DNA from 4 places in the Micromonospora sp. NBRC 107095 genome. Region 1 is predicted to be linked to each of the others. Evidence: riboswitches for the same ligand, from Rfam matches in the RefSeq annotation. Region 1 holds a riboswitch; each other region holds the start of a gene.
The links. A riboswitch is a leader RNA that binds a small molecule or an ion and turns the genes downstream of it on or off. The one in region 1 is predicted to bind cyclic di-AMP.
Positions count from the first base shown of each region.

Region 2: linked by a shared signal. The riboswitch ahead of QSK15_RS03280 (coiled-coil domain-containing protein) and the one ahead of QSK15_RS18770 (coiled-coil domain-containing protein) in region 1 are both predicted to bind cyclic di-AMP.
Region 3: linked by a shared signal. The riboswitch ahead of QSK15_RS01130 (C40 family peptidase) and the one ahead of QSK15_RS18770 (coiled-coil domain-containing protein) in region 1 are both predicted to bind cyclic di-AMP.
Region 4: linked by a shared signal. The riboswitch ahead of QSK15_RS14810 (transglycosylase family protein) and the one ahead of QSK15_RS18770 (coiled-coil domain-containing protein) in region 1 are both predicted to bind cyclic di-AMP.

Region 1 is NZ_BSTU01000003.1:427,619-430,826, reverse strand. It holds gene QSK15_RS18780 (SRPBCC family protein) at 77-547, shown strand; gene QSK15_RS18775 (hypothetical protein) at 583-1,092, opposite strand; gene QSK15_RS18770 (coiled-coil domain-containing protein) at 1,234-2,298, opposite strand; cyclic di-AMP (ydaO/yuaA leader) riboswitch at 2,304-2,435, opposite strand; gene QSK15_RS18765 (cation diffusion facilitator family transporter) at 2,579-3,208, opposite strand, start outside.
Region 2 is NZ_BSTU01000001.1:681,685-684,892, reverse strand. It holds gene QSK15_RS03285 (YibE/F family protein) at 1-1,220, shown strand, start outside; cyclic di-AMP (ydaO/yuaA leader) riboswitch at 1,387-1,517, shown strand; gene QSK15_RS03280 (coiled-coil domain-containing protein) at 1,522-2,541, shown strand; gene QSK15_RS03275 (carbonic anhydrase) at 2,598-3,208, opposite strand, start outside.
Region 3 is NZ_BSTU01000001.1:230,352-233,559, forward strand. It holds gene QSK15_RS01125 (N-acetylmuramoyl-L-alanine amidase) at 39-2,021, opposite strand; cyclic di-AMP (ydaO/yuaA leader) riboswitch at 2,257-2,392, shown strand; gene QSK15_RS01130 (C40 family peptidase) at 2,406-3,208, shown strand, end outside.
Region 4 is NZ_BSTU01000002.1:540,716-543,923, reverse strand. It holds gene dinB (DNA polymerase IV) at 1-422, shown strand, start outside; gene QSK15_RS14815 (hypothetical protein) at 546-914, shown strand; gene QSK15_RS14810 (transglycosylase family protein) at 1,012-1,680, opposite strand; cyclic di-AMP (ydaO/yuaA leader) riboswitch at 1,681-1,853, opposite strand; gene QSK15_RS14805 (hypothetical protein) at 2,065-2,565, opposite strand; gene htpG (molecular chaperone HtpG) at 2,882-3,208, opposite strand, start outside.

The sequences.
Region 1 (3,208 bases):
CGTCGGATGCGATCGGGCGTTGCCAGCCGGACATCGGTACGGGACGATCGGGCGACCAACGGCGGCGGGAGACGGTGTGCTCAGCAGCGATACCTTCAGCTACACCGTCCAGGCCCGGAGTTCACCAGCCGAGGCCGCAGCGCTGCTCAGCGACCTGACCCGGCAGGGCGAGCTGCATCCGCTGATCGTCCGGGTCCGCCGGGTGCCGCCCCGGCCCGGAGCGCGGGCCAGCTACACGATCAACGACCGGTTGGTGGCCGGCCCGCTGCGCTTCCGGACCACATACCACGCGGACGTGCTGATCAGCGAGACCGACGAGATCGTCATGGTGGCCCGGCAGTGGCCAGCCACCACGGTGCGCAACCACACCCGGCTGCGCGCCGAGCCCGACGGTCTGGTCCGCATCGACGTGGAGATCACCCTGACGGCGCCGACGCCGCTGTTCCGGTACGCGTTCCGCCAGGCCCGAGCCGCCCACCTCGCCCTCGCCACCCGGCTGGGCGCGGCCCTCGACAGCACCGGCGACCCCCCACCACCCCCGTCCTGACCCACAGCCTCGCCCCGCTGGCACGACCGGGGTCCTCAGGGACGTGCGGTGGCGCGGCCACGGCCGGCGAGGGTGGCTGCGGCGGTGCGCCGGCGGCCCCACGGCTTGTAGGTGGAGAGCACCGTCGCGATGATCATCAAGCTGGTCGACACGGCCGGCGCGATGACCAGGTCGGCGCGGTCCCGGGCGGGCAGGGCGGCGCCGACCGCTCCGGCGTGGCGCAGGTTCGGGGTGAGCAGGAGCAGCACCAGCCCGACCATCACCGTGGTGAGCACGAGCTTGACCAGCACCCAGCGGTGCCGCAGGAGGCCCCACGGGGTGAGCAGTGAACTGGCCACTCCGATCAGCCAGACCAGGACGCTCAGCGGCGCGAACAGCACCGTGCCGATCAGGGCCGTGACCGGGTAGACCACCGCCGGGTCGGCGCCCCGCTGCACGGCGATGCCGAGGGTGAGCAGCACCAGGTCGGTGCCGAGCCAGCCGAGCGAGGTGACGAGGTGCAGGGTGAGCAGCGCCTTGCGGGCGGTGGGTCGGATCCGAGGCATACCGCGATGCTGCCCGCCGGCCCCGGCCGGGTCGTCCGCCGAGCGACGACACCAGGGGTACGCCCGGCGACGTAGCCGGCCCCGGACGCACGTGATGCCTGTGAGTCATCACCATGACTCACAGGCATCACGTGGCGTGGGTCAGTAGACCGACAGGTGTACGTGGTTGGTGTGGTCGCTGGACGGGTCGCCGCCCGCCCCGCTGTACGACTTCCACCCGCTGCTGGGCAGCCAGATCTGCCGGTACCAGATCACGTAGAGCACGGCGAGCCGGTCGGCGTTGCGGATGAAGTACGCGGCCAGGTTGTTGCCGTAGGTCTTGTCGCCGCCGGTGGCATCCCCGCCGAAGCCGCCCTTCTGTGCGGCGAAGTCGCAGGCCCGGCCCTTCGGGTGTTCACCGGAGCCGCTGGGGCGGTGGCACGAGACGTACCGGGTGAAGCCCGCGGCCTTGGCCTGGTTGAGCGCGTGCAGGGTGCGCGGGGTGATGCAGCCGCTGGCCGGCGTCGGGTCGTTGACGCTGCACGACTCGGCGGGCCAGGAGCCGTCGGAGTTGCGCGGTGCGGCCGTCGCGTTGGCGGTGGAGGTGCCCCGGTTGGAGCCGGTGTCGGTGGCGCTCTGCGTCTTGGGTGTGGTGGCCACGGTCAGGGCCCGTTCGGCCTGTTCCTTGCGCTTGGCCATCACGGCGACCTGCTTGCGCTGTTCGGTGATCTCGCCGTCCAGCGCGACGCGGGTGCGGGTGGCCTGGTCCTTGCTCTTCAGCAGGTCGCGGAGCACCCGGTCCTCGTTGGCGGCCACCGCGTCCAGGGCGGCTGCCCGGTCCATGAAGCCTTCCGGGGTGCTGCTGTTGAGCAGCGCCGACATCGCGCCGAGTCGTCCGGTCCGGTACGCCACCTCGGCGATCTCGCCGACCTTGCCGTTGCGCTGCTCGATCTCGACCTCGATGGTCTTCAGCTGGGTGGTGAGTTGCTTCTGCCGTTGTACCGAGGTGTCCAGGGCGCGCTTGGCGTCCAGGTAGCCCTTGCTGGCCGCGTCGAGTTGGGCGCGCAACGCCGGGGTGCCGCCCTCCTCGTCCGAGTCGGGTGCGGCGGCCCGCAGGCCGGTCGGGGGAGCGGCCGAGGCGGTGCCGGCCGGAAGCGCGACGCCGAGGGCGAACATCGCGACGATCAGGGCCGCCAGTCGGGCGGCGGGTGGTCGTGCTGGTGCCACTGCGCATGTCCTTCCGTCAGCCGCCGACCGGGTTAGCTGACGGGTTCGGGACGGAAGATCCCTACCGCTGACGCGGATGCACCCCAGGAACATGGTTCCCCGGTTCGCCCGGTTGGGCGATTAGGCGGCGACCGCCACCGGCGCCGGGAGGCGCCGCCTGGTGGAGGCCGGGACCGAGCCTACCGGTGCCGGTGGGGCCCTTGCAGCCAATGTGACGGACGGTGCGTACGTCACCACGGAAAATTACCCTAAAAGTGAAGCAACGCTCCGAAAAGACCTGTCACCACTCGATGGAGCCGCACACGCCGGAGGCGGCGCCCGGCTCGATCTGCAACGTCGCGTGTTCGATGCGGAAGTCGTCGTGCAGGGCCGTACGCGCCGCGGTGAGCACCGCGCCGACCTCCGCCCCGGGTGCCATGGTCAGGTGTGCGGAGGCCACCTCCATGCCCGAGGTGAGCGTCCAGACGTGCAGGTCGTGCACCTCGACGACGCCGGGCACCGCGGCCAGCCGGTCGTGCACGGCGGTCACCTGGAGGTGCTCCGGGGCGGCCTGCACCAGGATGCGGATGGCGGCGCGGGCCAGCCGCCAGGTGCGCGGCAGGATGAACACGCCGATGGCGACCGCGACCAGGGGGTCCGCCCACCACCAGTCGGTGACGGTGATGAGCAGCGCCGCCCCGATGACGCCGACCGAGCCGAGCAGGTCACCGAGCACCTCCAGGTAGGCGCCCTGGAGGTTGATGCTCTCCCGCGCTCCGGCGCGCAGCAGGGCGAAGGCGGCGGTGTTCGCGAGCAGACCGAGTACGGCCACCGCGAGCATCGGACCGGCGACGACCTGGTGCGGGTCGCCGAACCGGCGGATCGCCTCGATCACCACGTAGATCGCCACGCCGGAGAGCAGGACGGCGTT
Region 2 (3,208 bases), on a different contig from region 1:
CGGACGTGCCGCGCTACAGCGGCACGGTCACCCGGGTGGTGAACGAGCCGTGCCCGCCGGTGCCGTCGGTCCCCGAGGGCACCCCGAGGGTCGGCGACGGACGGTGCGGCACCGTCGACGTCCGGGTGGACGACGGGCCGACCGCCGGCCAGCAGGTACAGACGCCGGTGCCGGACGGACCCGGCGCACCGCGGGTCGAGGTGGGCGACGAGGTCATCCTGGTCGAGTTGACCGATCCCACCGATCCCACCACCAGCAACTGGAACATCGCCGAGCACCAACGCGGCACCCCGATGATCTGGCTGGCGGTGGTCTTCGCGGCCGCGATCGTCGCGTTCGGTCGGTGGCGGGGTCTGGCCGCGCTCGCCGGACTGGCCGCCAGCTTCGCCATCCTGCTCACCTTCGTGCTGCCGGGTATCGGTGCCGGCAGGTCACCCCTGCTGGTGGCGGTGGTCGGCGCGGCCCTGATCATGTTCGTGGTGCTCTATCTGACGCACGGGGTCACCGCACAGACCTCGGTCGCCGTACTCGGCACCCTGGGCAGCCTGGTGCTGACCGGCGTACTCGCCACCATCGCCACGGCCGCCACCCACCTCACCGGGTTCGGCAGCGAAGACGCCACCACCCTGTCGATGTTCCAGGGCAACGTGGACCTGCACGGACTGCTGCTCGCCGGGATCATCATCGGATCGCTCGGGGTGCTCGACGACGTGACGGTCACCCAGGCGGCCACCGTCACCGAACTGGCCAACGCCAACCCCGGCCTGACCCGGTTGCAGCTGTACCGGGCGGCCACCCGGGTCGGCCGCGCGCACATCGCCTCCACTGTCAACACCATCGTGCTGGCGTACGCGGGCGCGTCGCTGCCCCTGCTGCTCCTGCTCACCGCCGACGCGCGACCGATCGGGCAGATCCTCACCAGTGAGTTCCTCGCCCAGGAGATCGTCCGCAGCGCGGTCGCCACCCTCGGTCTGATCGCCGCCGTGCCGCTGACCACCGGGCTGGCCGCGGTGGTGACCGCCGCCGGGCGTACCGACGCCGTGCCGCCGGCCGACGCTCCCGCCGCGCGCCCCCAGCCGGACCGCAGCGAGGCACTCGCCGCCCTCAGCTCACCGCGAACGGCCGGCTCCAACGAGCCGGACCGGCAGCGGGCCGCACCCCCACCCGGGGCCACCGACCGGTGGCCGGAGTCGAACAGGAGCACGGATACGGCATGGTGACACTCCTCAGCGTGACCAGATCGGGCAACCACCCTGAGAACCACGTCACTGGTCACTCAACGCTATGGCGAAATGACGCTTTTGGTCGGCATCCAGGCGTAGCTCAGCCGGTCGACTCTCGGGTAACCTCGCTGCCGGTCACCGATGAAGGCGCGAAGCGGCGCCTGCGGTGCCACCGCCCAATCGCCAACCGGCGAGCCGGGGACCCAGGTACGTGGGGTGAATCCGCGTCAGCGGTAGGGGCCGCTTCCGCCCCGAACCCGTCAGCTAACCCGGTCGGCGGTCGACGGAAGGGAACATTGTGACGGCACCCCTACGCCGCTGGTTGACACCCGTGGTGGCCGTGATCGCCGCACTGACCGTGTTCGCCGGGCCACTCCCGGCGCACGCCGCCCCGACGAACCCCACACCGTCCGGGCACGAGGAGGACGGCGAGCCCAAGCTGCTCAACGACGTCATCGAGCAGGCCAACCGCGACTACTCCGCCGCCAAGTCCAAGCTGGACAAATCCAAGAAGCGGCAGAGCGAGTTGGCCGCGGAGGTCGACCGGGCCAACGCCGACCTGGCAGCGCTGGCCCCGCAGGTCGGGCAGATCGCCGCCCAGGCCTACCGGACCGGCCGGATCGGCGCGATCGCGATGCTGCTGGAGAGCGACGCCCCCGACTCGTTCGTCCAGCGCGCCGCGGTGCTCGACGAGATGAACATGGTCAACGAGAAGAAGCTCTCCGCGGTCAACGAGGCGAAGGCCCGCGCCGAGCAGGCCAAGCTGGCCCTCGACACCGAGGTCCGCGAGCAGCAGAAGCAGACCGCCCTGATGGCGAAGCGGAAGAGCGAGGCCAACAAGGCGCTCGCCCTCGTCGGCGGAAAGGGCTTCACCGGCGGCCTGGTGGACGCCACCTCCAAGGTCGCCAAGATCGGCCCGGGTCGCACCGCCGACGGTGACTGGAAGCCCCAGTCGTGCAGCGAAGACGACCCCACCACGTCCGGCTGCGTCACGCCGCGCACGCTGCACGCGTACAAGGAGGTCAAGGCGGCCGGTTTCAACCGGTTCGTCGGCTGCTACCGCCCCGGCGGGCCGTGGGAGCACCCGAAGGGCCGCGCCTGCGACTGGTCGCTGCAGAAGAGCGGCTTCTCGCCGTGGCACAACAACGACACCCGGATGTACGGCAACAACGTCGCCGCGTTCCTCATCCGTAACGCCGACCGGCTCGGCATCTACTACGTGATCTGGAACCGGCAGATCTGGTTCCCGGCCACCGGCTGGAGTTCGTACAGCGGGCCGTCGAACCACACCGACCACGTGCACATGTCGCTGCTCTGACCCGTACGACCCCGTTCGAGGGCCGTTCCGCGTGACGCGGAGCGGCCCTCGTCGCGTCACACGGTGGCAGGGGCAGCCGGGTCGGCCGGGGCGTCCAGCGTCGCGAAGCCAGCCGGCACGACAGCAACCGGGCGCACCGCCCCGGCGGCCAGCCGGTAGGACATCCCCACCACCGCGCACCGCCCCCGGGCCACCTCGTCGGCCAGCACGGGGGACTGCCCGAGCAACGTCTCGACGGTCTGTGCGATGTGGATGTCGACGATGCCGTCGATGTCGTCAACGCCCTCGACCTCGGCGCGGCGCAGGCTGGGCAGCACGGCGTCGACCACCGCGCCCAGGTGGCCGCTCGGCGCGGTGCCGGTCGCGGTGGACTCCCGGGCGGCCTGCACCGCACCGCACAGGTCGTGTCCGAGCACCACCACCAGCGGAGTGCCGAGCACTGTCACCGCGTACTCGACGCTGCCGAGCACCTCGGGGCCGGCGGTGTGCCCGGCCGTGCGGACCACGAACAGGTCACCCAACCCGCGGTCGAAGATGATCTCGGCGGCCAGCCGGGAGTCGGAGCAGCCGACGATCACCGCGAACGGGTGCTGCCCGTCGGCGACGGCGGCCCGGTGCCCGGCGTCCTGGTTGGGGTGGTGTGGCGCGCCGCCGACGAAGCGTCGAT
Region 3 (3,208 bases), on a different contig from region 1:
GACGGCCCCCGGTCACCGACCGGGGGCCGTCGTGGTTGTCAGCGGGGCGCGCCCACCGGGGACGGCAACAGCTGCACGTCGGCGAGGTCGACGTACATGATCCGGTGGCCGAACTGGATCTGCGCGTAGCGGTTCTTGCCGCGGATCACCGTCCAGTCACCGGGCGAGGAGCCGTCGAACGTGCTGGCCCGGTAGTACTCGCCGGCCAGCACCGCGCCGACGGCGTACCGCTGTCCGGCGGCCAGGGTGTACTGCAACGGCGAGATCGTCTGGTAGGGCACCCCCTCCGGGTACGCCGCCTGCTCCGGGTACGCCCGTCCGTACACCGGGATGGTGGCCCGTCCGGGTTTCGGGGTGGCCACGACGCCGACGGTCCAGCTGGCGGTCGGCGCGGACGGCGGGTTGTGGAACCAGGCCCGCTGCCCGAGGTACCAGATCGCCGTCCAGTCACCCTGCCTGCCGGCCAGCGCGTACGTCTGCCCGGCGGATGCCCGCGCCCCGTGGTCGGACACGGCCATCGTGTTCGGGGTGCCGTCCGGGCGGAGCGCGACGTCGTTGACCAGCGGCGCGTCCGCGGACGGTGCGCTCCGGAGCACCACCGCCGAGGAGCCACGCGGTACGCACGGCACGCCGGCGGTGACGCAACCGGTGAACGCCGGCTGGTTGGTGGCGTAGTCGGGGTCGATGCGGACCAGACCGGTGGCCGGGGTGCCGGTGTCCAGTCGGGGTGCGTGCAGCAGGTCGAAGTAGTGCGTCCAGTCCCAGTACGGTCCCGGATCCCAGTGCATTCCCCGCACGGTGGAGGCGACGGTGCCGGGCACGTTGTCGTGGCCGATGATGTGTTGCCGGTCCAGCGGGATGCCCAGCCGCAGCGCCAGGTGCCGGACCAGCTTCGCCGAGGTCCGGTACATCGCCTCGGTGTACCAGGTCCCCTGCGCCGCGAAGCCCTCGTGTTCCAGCCCGATCGACTTCGCGTTGACGTACCAGTTGCCGGCGTGCCACCCGACGTCCTTGGTCTTCACATGCTGGGCGATGTGCCCGTCCACCGAGCGCAGCGAGTAGTGCCAGCTGACGTAGGTCGGATCCTGGACGAGTTGCAGGGTCGTCGCCCAACTCGCCTCGGTGTCGTGGATGACGATGTATTCGATCTTCTGTCGGGCGGGCCGGTCGGAGAGGTCGTGGTTGCCGTAGTCCCCGTCGCCGAACGCCTCGTAGGGTGCCGGGATCCACTCGCAGGAGATGGTGCGGGGGCACTCCACCCCGTCTGGGCGGGCCAGCTGGCGCAGGCCCAGCCGGTCCAGCCAGGAACGCTCGGGCCGCACCGCGCGGGCCGGCAGGGTGATCCGCTGGCCGTCGTCGGTCACCCGGGACTGGCCCGCACCGATGGTGGTGAAGACCTCGTCGGCGAAGGCCGCGGCGGCGTCGGCGCTGTCCGCGCCCGAGTAGCGGGCCACCGCGCCGTACCAGGCGGCCGGGTCGGTGTCGGCACCGACCGGCGCGTCCAGCTCCCGTTGGTACGCGCTCAGCAGCGCCGCCCCACCCCGGATGTTGAGGCCCGCGTCGGTGCGCAGTGCCTCGGGGGCGACTCCGGTCAGCGTGGCGGCGGCGTCCACGGTCTGCAACGCTGCGGTGGACGGCGCGGGGGCCTCGACCGGTCGGGGCGCGGGCACCCGGGCGGGCCGGGAGTCGTCGCCGCGCGGGTCCTCGGCACCGGTGTCGTGGTGACCGCGCCCGGGTAGGGCGGCCACGTGCCGGGCGTCGGTCAGGTGCATCGGGCCGTAGCCGCCACTGGTGCTCGGTGTGCCGGCGTTGGTGTCCCAGCGGGACTCCAGGTAGGAGACGCCGAGCAGCACGACTGTCGGCACCCCGTACTCGGTGGCCGCGGCGGCGTACTGCTGCTGACGGTCGGTGGTGGGCGCGGCGGCGGCCGGGCCGGCGGAGAGTGGCACCGTGGTCGCGGCGGCGACCACGGCGGCGGCGAGCAGTGCCCGCCAGCCGGTCGACAGGGTTGGATGGTGCATCGAACCCCCTAGATTCTCGCGGAGTGAGGTGAGGTCACCATCGCGCCGTCCGGGAGGTCAGGTCAATACCTTTCCATCTATCGAAGCCTGGGGAAAGAATTCTTCACGCACGGTCGGTGACCTCGTCCAATCGGTACGGAGTGTCACGGCCGTGCGGGTTGCGGATCGGTAACAAGCGTCTCTACTCTGGTCATTCGTCGGGCCGACAGCAGCTCCGCCCAGCCCGGGCGGTAACGGACCGACACCGCCGAGTCGTTTCCGAGCGAACCGGGGACCCAGGTCCCTCGGGGTGAATCCGCAGCCACTGCGGTAGGGCGCCGACTTCCCGCCCGAACCCGTCAGCTAACCCGGTAGGCGGTCAGGAAGAAGGAGTACGGAACCCCGGTGGCACTCCATGCCCCGCGGCCGTCGTCCGAGCGGTCGGCATCAGCCGGCCCGGCGTCGATCGTGCCGCGCCCACGCTGGTCCCGCTTCACCACCGCACTCGCCGCCCTGGCCGGCATCGCCGTCGTGCTGACCGGCAGTGCCACGGCGGCGCACGCCGACCCGTCGGTCGCCGAGATCGAGCGCCAGATCGACGCCGACTGGAACAAGCTCGAACCGATCATCGAACGGCACAACGCCACCCGCATCGACCTCGCCGCGAAGCGCAAGCAGGCCGACGCGCTGGCCGCCCGGATCGCCCCGCTGGAGCGCCAGGTCGACGCCGCGATGGACAAGGTCGGCGCCCTGGCCGCGCGCGCCTACAAGGGTGAGAACGTCTTGACCGTCAACGCGGTGCTGGGCAGCCGGTCGCCCAGCGAGGTGGTCGGCCAGCTCGAGATGCTCGACCGCTTCGCGCACAACCAGCAGAAGGACGTACGCGAGGTCGCCGACCTGCGCGACCAGCTGGCCGCGCAGAAGGCGCCGCTGGACGAGATGGTGGCCCAGCTGACCCGCACCGAAGCTCAGCTGGCGGCGAAGAAGAAGCAGATCAACGAAGAGATCGACCGCCTGCAGAAGCTGCGCCTCAAGGTGTACGGCAACGGCGGCGGTGGCCCACTGCGCCCCGCGCCCTGCCCGGGCAGCTACCCCGGCGGCGCCGCAGGCACCGCCGTCAAGTTCGCCTGTGCCCAGATCGGCAAGCCCTACGTCTGGGGTGCGGAGGGTCCGAACTCGTACGACTGCTCCGGGCTGATGCTGGCCGC
Region 4 (3,208 bases), on a different contig from region 1:
CGGAGTTGGACGCCATCCTCGCCGGCCTGGTCGACCGGGTCAGCCGGCGGATGCGGGCGGCCGGGCGGTCCGGCCGCACAGTGGTGTTGCGCCTGCGCTTCGGCGACTACACCCGGGCCACCCGCTCGCACACGGTGGGTAAGGCGACGGCGGACACCACGCCACTGCTCGCCGCCGCGCGTGCCCTGCTGCGCGCGGCGCTGCCCGAGATCGATCGCCGTGGTGTCACCCTGATCGGTGTCTCGGTAGGCAACCTCGACGACAACCCGGTCCAGCCAGAGCTGCCGTTCCAGCCCGATGCCGGTTCCGATCTGGACGCTGCGGTGGACGCGGTCCGCGACCGGTTCGGATCGGCCGCACTCACCCGGGCGGTGTTGCTCGGCCGGGAGCCGGGGGTGGAGATGCCACTCCTGCCGGACTGACCGATACGCGTGCGGCGTCCGCGTCCGAGCTGCGATCAGAGACACATCACAGCAGGTCGGCGGTTTAGCCGGCGGCTGACGGGTGACCCTTGAGGGGTACAGCCTGACGAGGGGGGCCCACTCATGTCCGACGACACCAGCAACCGACCGAGCCGCACCGCCGAGCGTCCGCACGACGTGACCGACCCGCTGCTGTGGCAGTTGGCGATCGACGTGCTGAGCGCACACGAGCCGGACGACGAGGGCCGGTGCCGCAACCTTCAGTGCGCCGGTCAGTCCTGGCCGTGCGCGGCCCGTGCCGGTGCCGAGCACTCGCTGCGACTGTCCCGCAGCACGCCCGACTCGGTCGAGAGGATCACCGACGGCGACGACAGTGACGACGTGGGCGCGGGCCGTCCCGGGGAGTCCGCGGTTCCCGCGTCCCGCTGGGGCTGGAACGCCGGCCCGGCATCGTCGCATCGAGGGCCGAAGGCGTCCGCCTCGGCGGCGTGACGGCGGCCCGCACGAGGCATCATGGGCACCCGGGCTGACAGCACGACACACACGAACGCTCGGCCGGTGATCCGGCCGAGCGTTCGTGTGTCATCCGTCAGAGGCTGAGCCGCTGACCCGGAAAGATCAGACCCGGGTCTGCTCCGACCACCTGCCGGTTGTCCTCGTACAGGGCCTGCCAGCCGCCGGCCACCCGCTGGTCGGCAGCAATCTCGGACAGGGTGTCGCCCGACCTGACCAGGTACGTCTGGCCGCCCGCCACCGGCGCGGTGCGCTGGTGGTCGCGGGTCGCCGGCTGCTCGCCACGCGACGACCGCTCCTGCGGTTTGGTGGGCTTCGCGGTCGACGTCGTCGACTTTCCGGTGGATCTGGTCGACGACTTCGCGGCGGACTTGGTCGCGGAGCCGCCCTTCTTGCCGCAGGTCGGCCACGCGCCGATGCCCTGCCCGTCGAGCACCTTCTCGGCAACGGCGATCTGCTCGCCACGGCTGGCCAGGTCGGCGCGGGCGGCGTACTTCTTGCCGCCGTAACCGGCCCAGGTGCTCTGCGAGAACTGAAGCCCGCCGTAGTACCCGTTACCAGTGTTGATCTTCCAGTTGCCGCCGGACTCGCACTTGGCGATCGCGTCCCAGTTGACGGCGGCCTGCGCCGGGGCGGCCGGCCCGAAGAGGGCGACAGCGCCGGTGACCGCGCCGACGGCAAGGGTGCCGACGGCAAGGCGGCGGGTGGTGACCCGTCGGTGACGGGGGGTGTAGACAGACGTCATGTGAGCTTCCTCCACGCCGGCGAGGTGAGCTGTCGGGTTCGGGCCGAGGAGCCCGGCCGCGCGGTGGCGGCTTCACCCCGAGGTGACATGCACCGAGGAACGTGTGGGTCCCCCGCTCCTGCCCGGGTGACTGGGTTCCGACGACCGGGGGCAGGATTTGGCGTTGCCGGCCGTGGTGTCCGCGTTGGCGAACCCGACCGACGTTAGGCACCGTCGGTGACGGTCGCCCACCCCTTGTGAACTCTTTCACCGGGCCACGCGGGGCGGGTCCCGCAGCGGTTGCGGGCGAACGACGTCTGTGCAGTGACCATCGTGGACCGTTTCCGATCAGGTCGGCACAGCAGGCGGTGCGAACACGGCCACGGCCCGGCCGGACAGTTCGATTCAGGCGGTCGCCTGGTATCTGCGGAGCGCAGCTTCGGCAAGTTGGTCCAGGTACCTGTCACCACCGGGTTTGTTGCCCTCCTCCTGAATGACCACCAGAGTGGTCCCGATCCGGACGAGGACGCTGTCGCATTCCAGCGTGTCGGCACCGTAGGTCGCGCTGCACCTGACGTGAATGCTGTCGTCGCCCAACCGCGGCCCTGCTGCCACTGCGAAGCGATGGCTGCCGCCCTGGCCGGACGATGCGACGGTGGGACAACGGCCGATCAGGGTTCGCAGGTCGGCCATTGCTCGTCGTGCACCGTCATCGGCGTACGTCCTGAGGACTTCGGTCCCCACCCACAGGTCATCCGGGCCCGCGTCATAGCTGAGGGTGGCCGCGGCCATCGCTGACGGAGTCCCGGTCAGCCGCCTCGCTGACAACAGCGGGGTCATGCTGCCCGAGCAGGCGTCTGAGCGTTGTTTCCCGGCATCGGGCGACATGACTGTCGCAATGTCCACAGTGAATCCTGACGGCACCGAGTCCGTGGCGACCAGGCGTGCGGACAGCGCCGGGGAGTAGCCCGGCCCGCCCGTCGCCGGAACTACTGGCTCGGGCGGCTTCGTGGCTGTGGCCGAGCCCGTCGTCTGCGCCGCGGAGGGGATCGCTTCGCCCGCTGACCGATCCGCTGTACGAGCCGGTGCGGAACCGCAGGCGGTCACCGTGCAGACGGCCACCACAGCGGCTGACGTACGCAGCACCATCCTGAGCACCGACGGACTCCAGCCTCTCGTGCGGAACGCGTGACGTTAGCAGCGGGCGAGCGATCCCCTACGGCTACAGGGTGCGGGCCAGCCGGTCGGCGAGCGTCCGGGTGAAGCGGGCCGGGTCGGTCAGCTCACCACCCTCGGCGAGCACCGCCAAGCCGTAGAGCAGCTCGGCGGTCTCGGTCAGGGCGGCGGAGTCGCTGCCCTGTTCGTGGGCCTTGCGCAGCCCGGACACCAGCGGGTGGCCGGGGTTGATCTCCAGGATCCGCTTGGTCGGGGGAATCTCGTGCCCCATCGCCCGGTACATCTTCTCCAGGGTCGGGGTGAGGTCGTGGGCGTCGCCGACGACGCAGGCCGGTGAGGTGGTCAGCCGGGATGACAGGCGAACCTCCCGGAC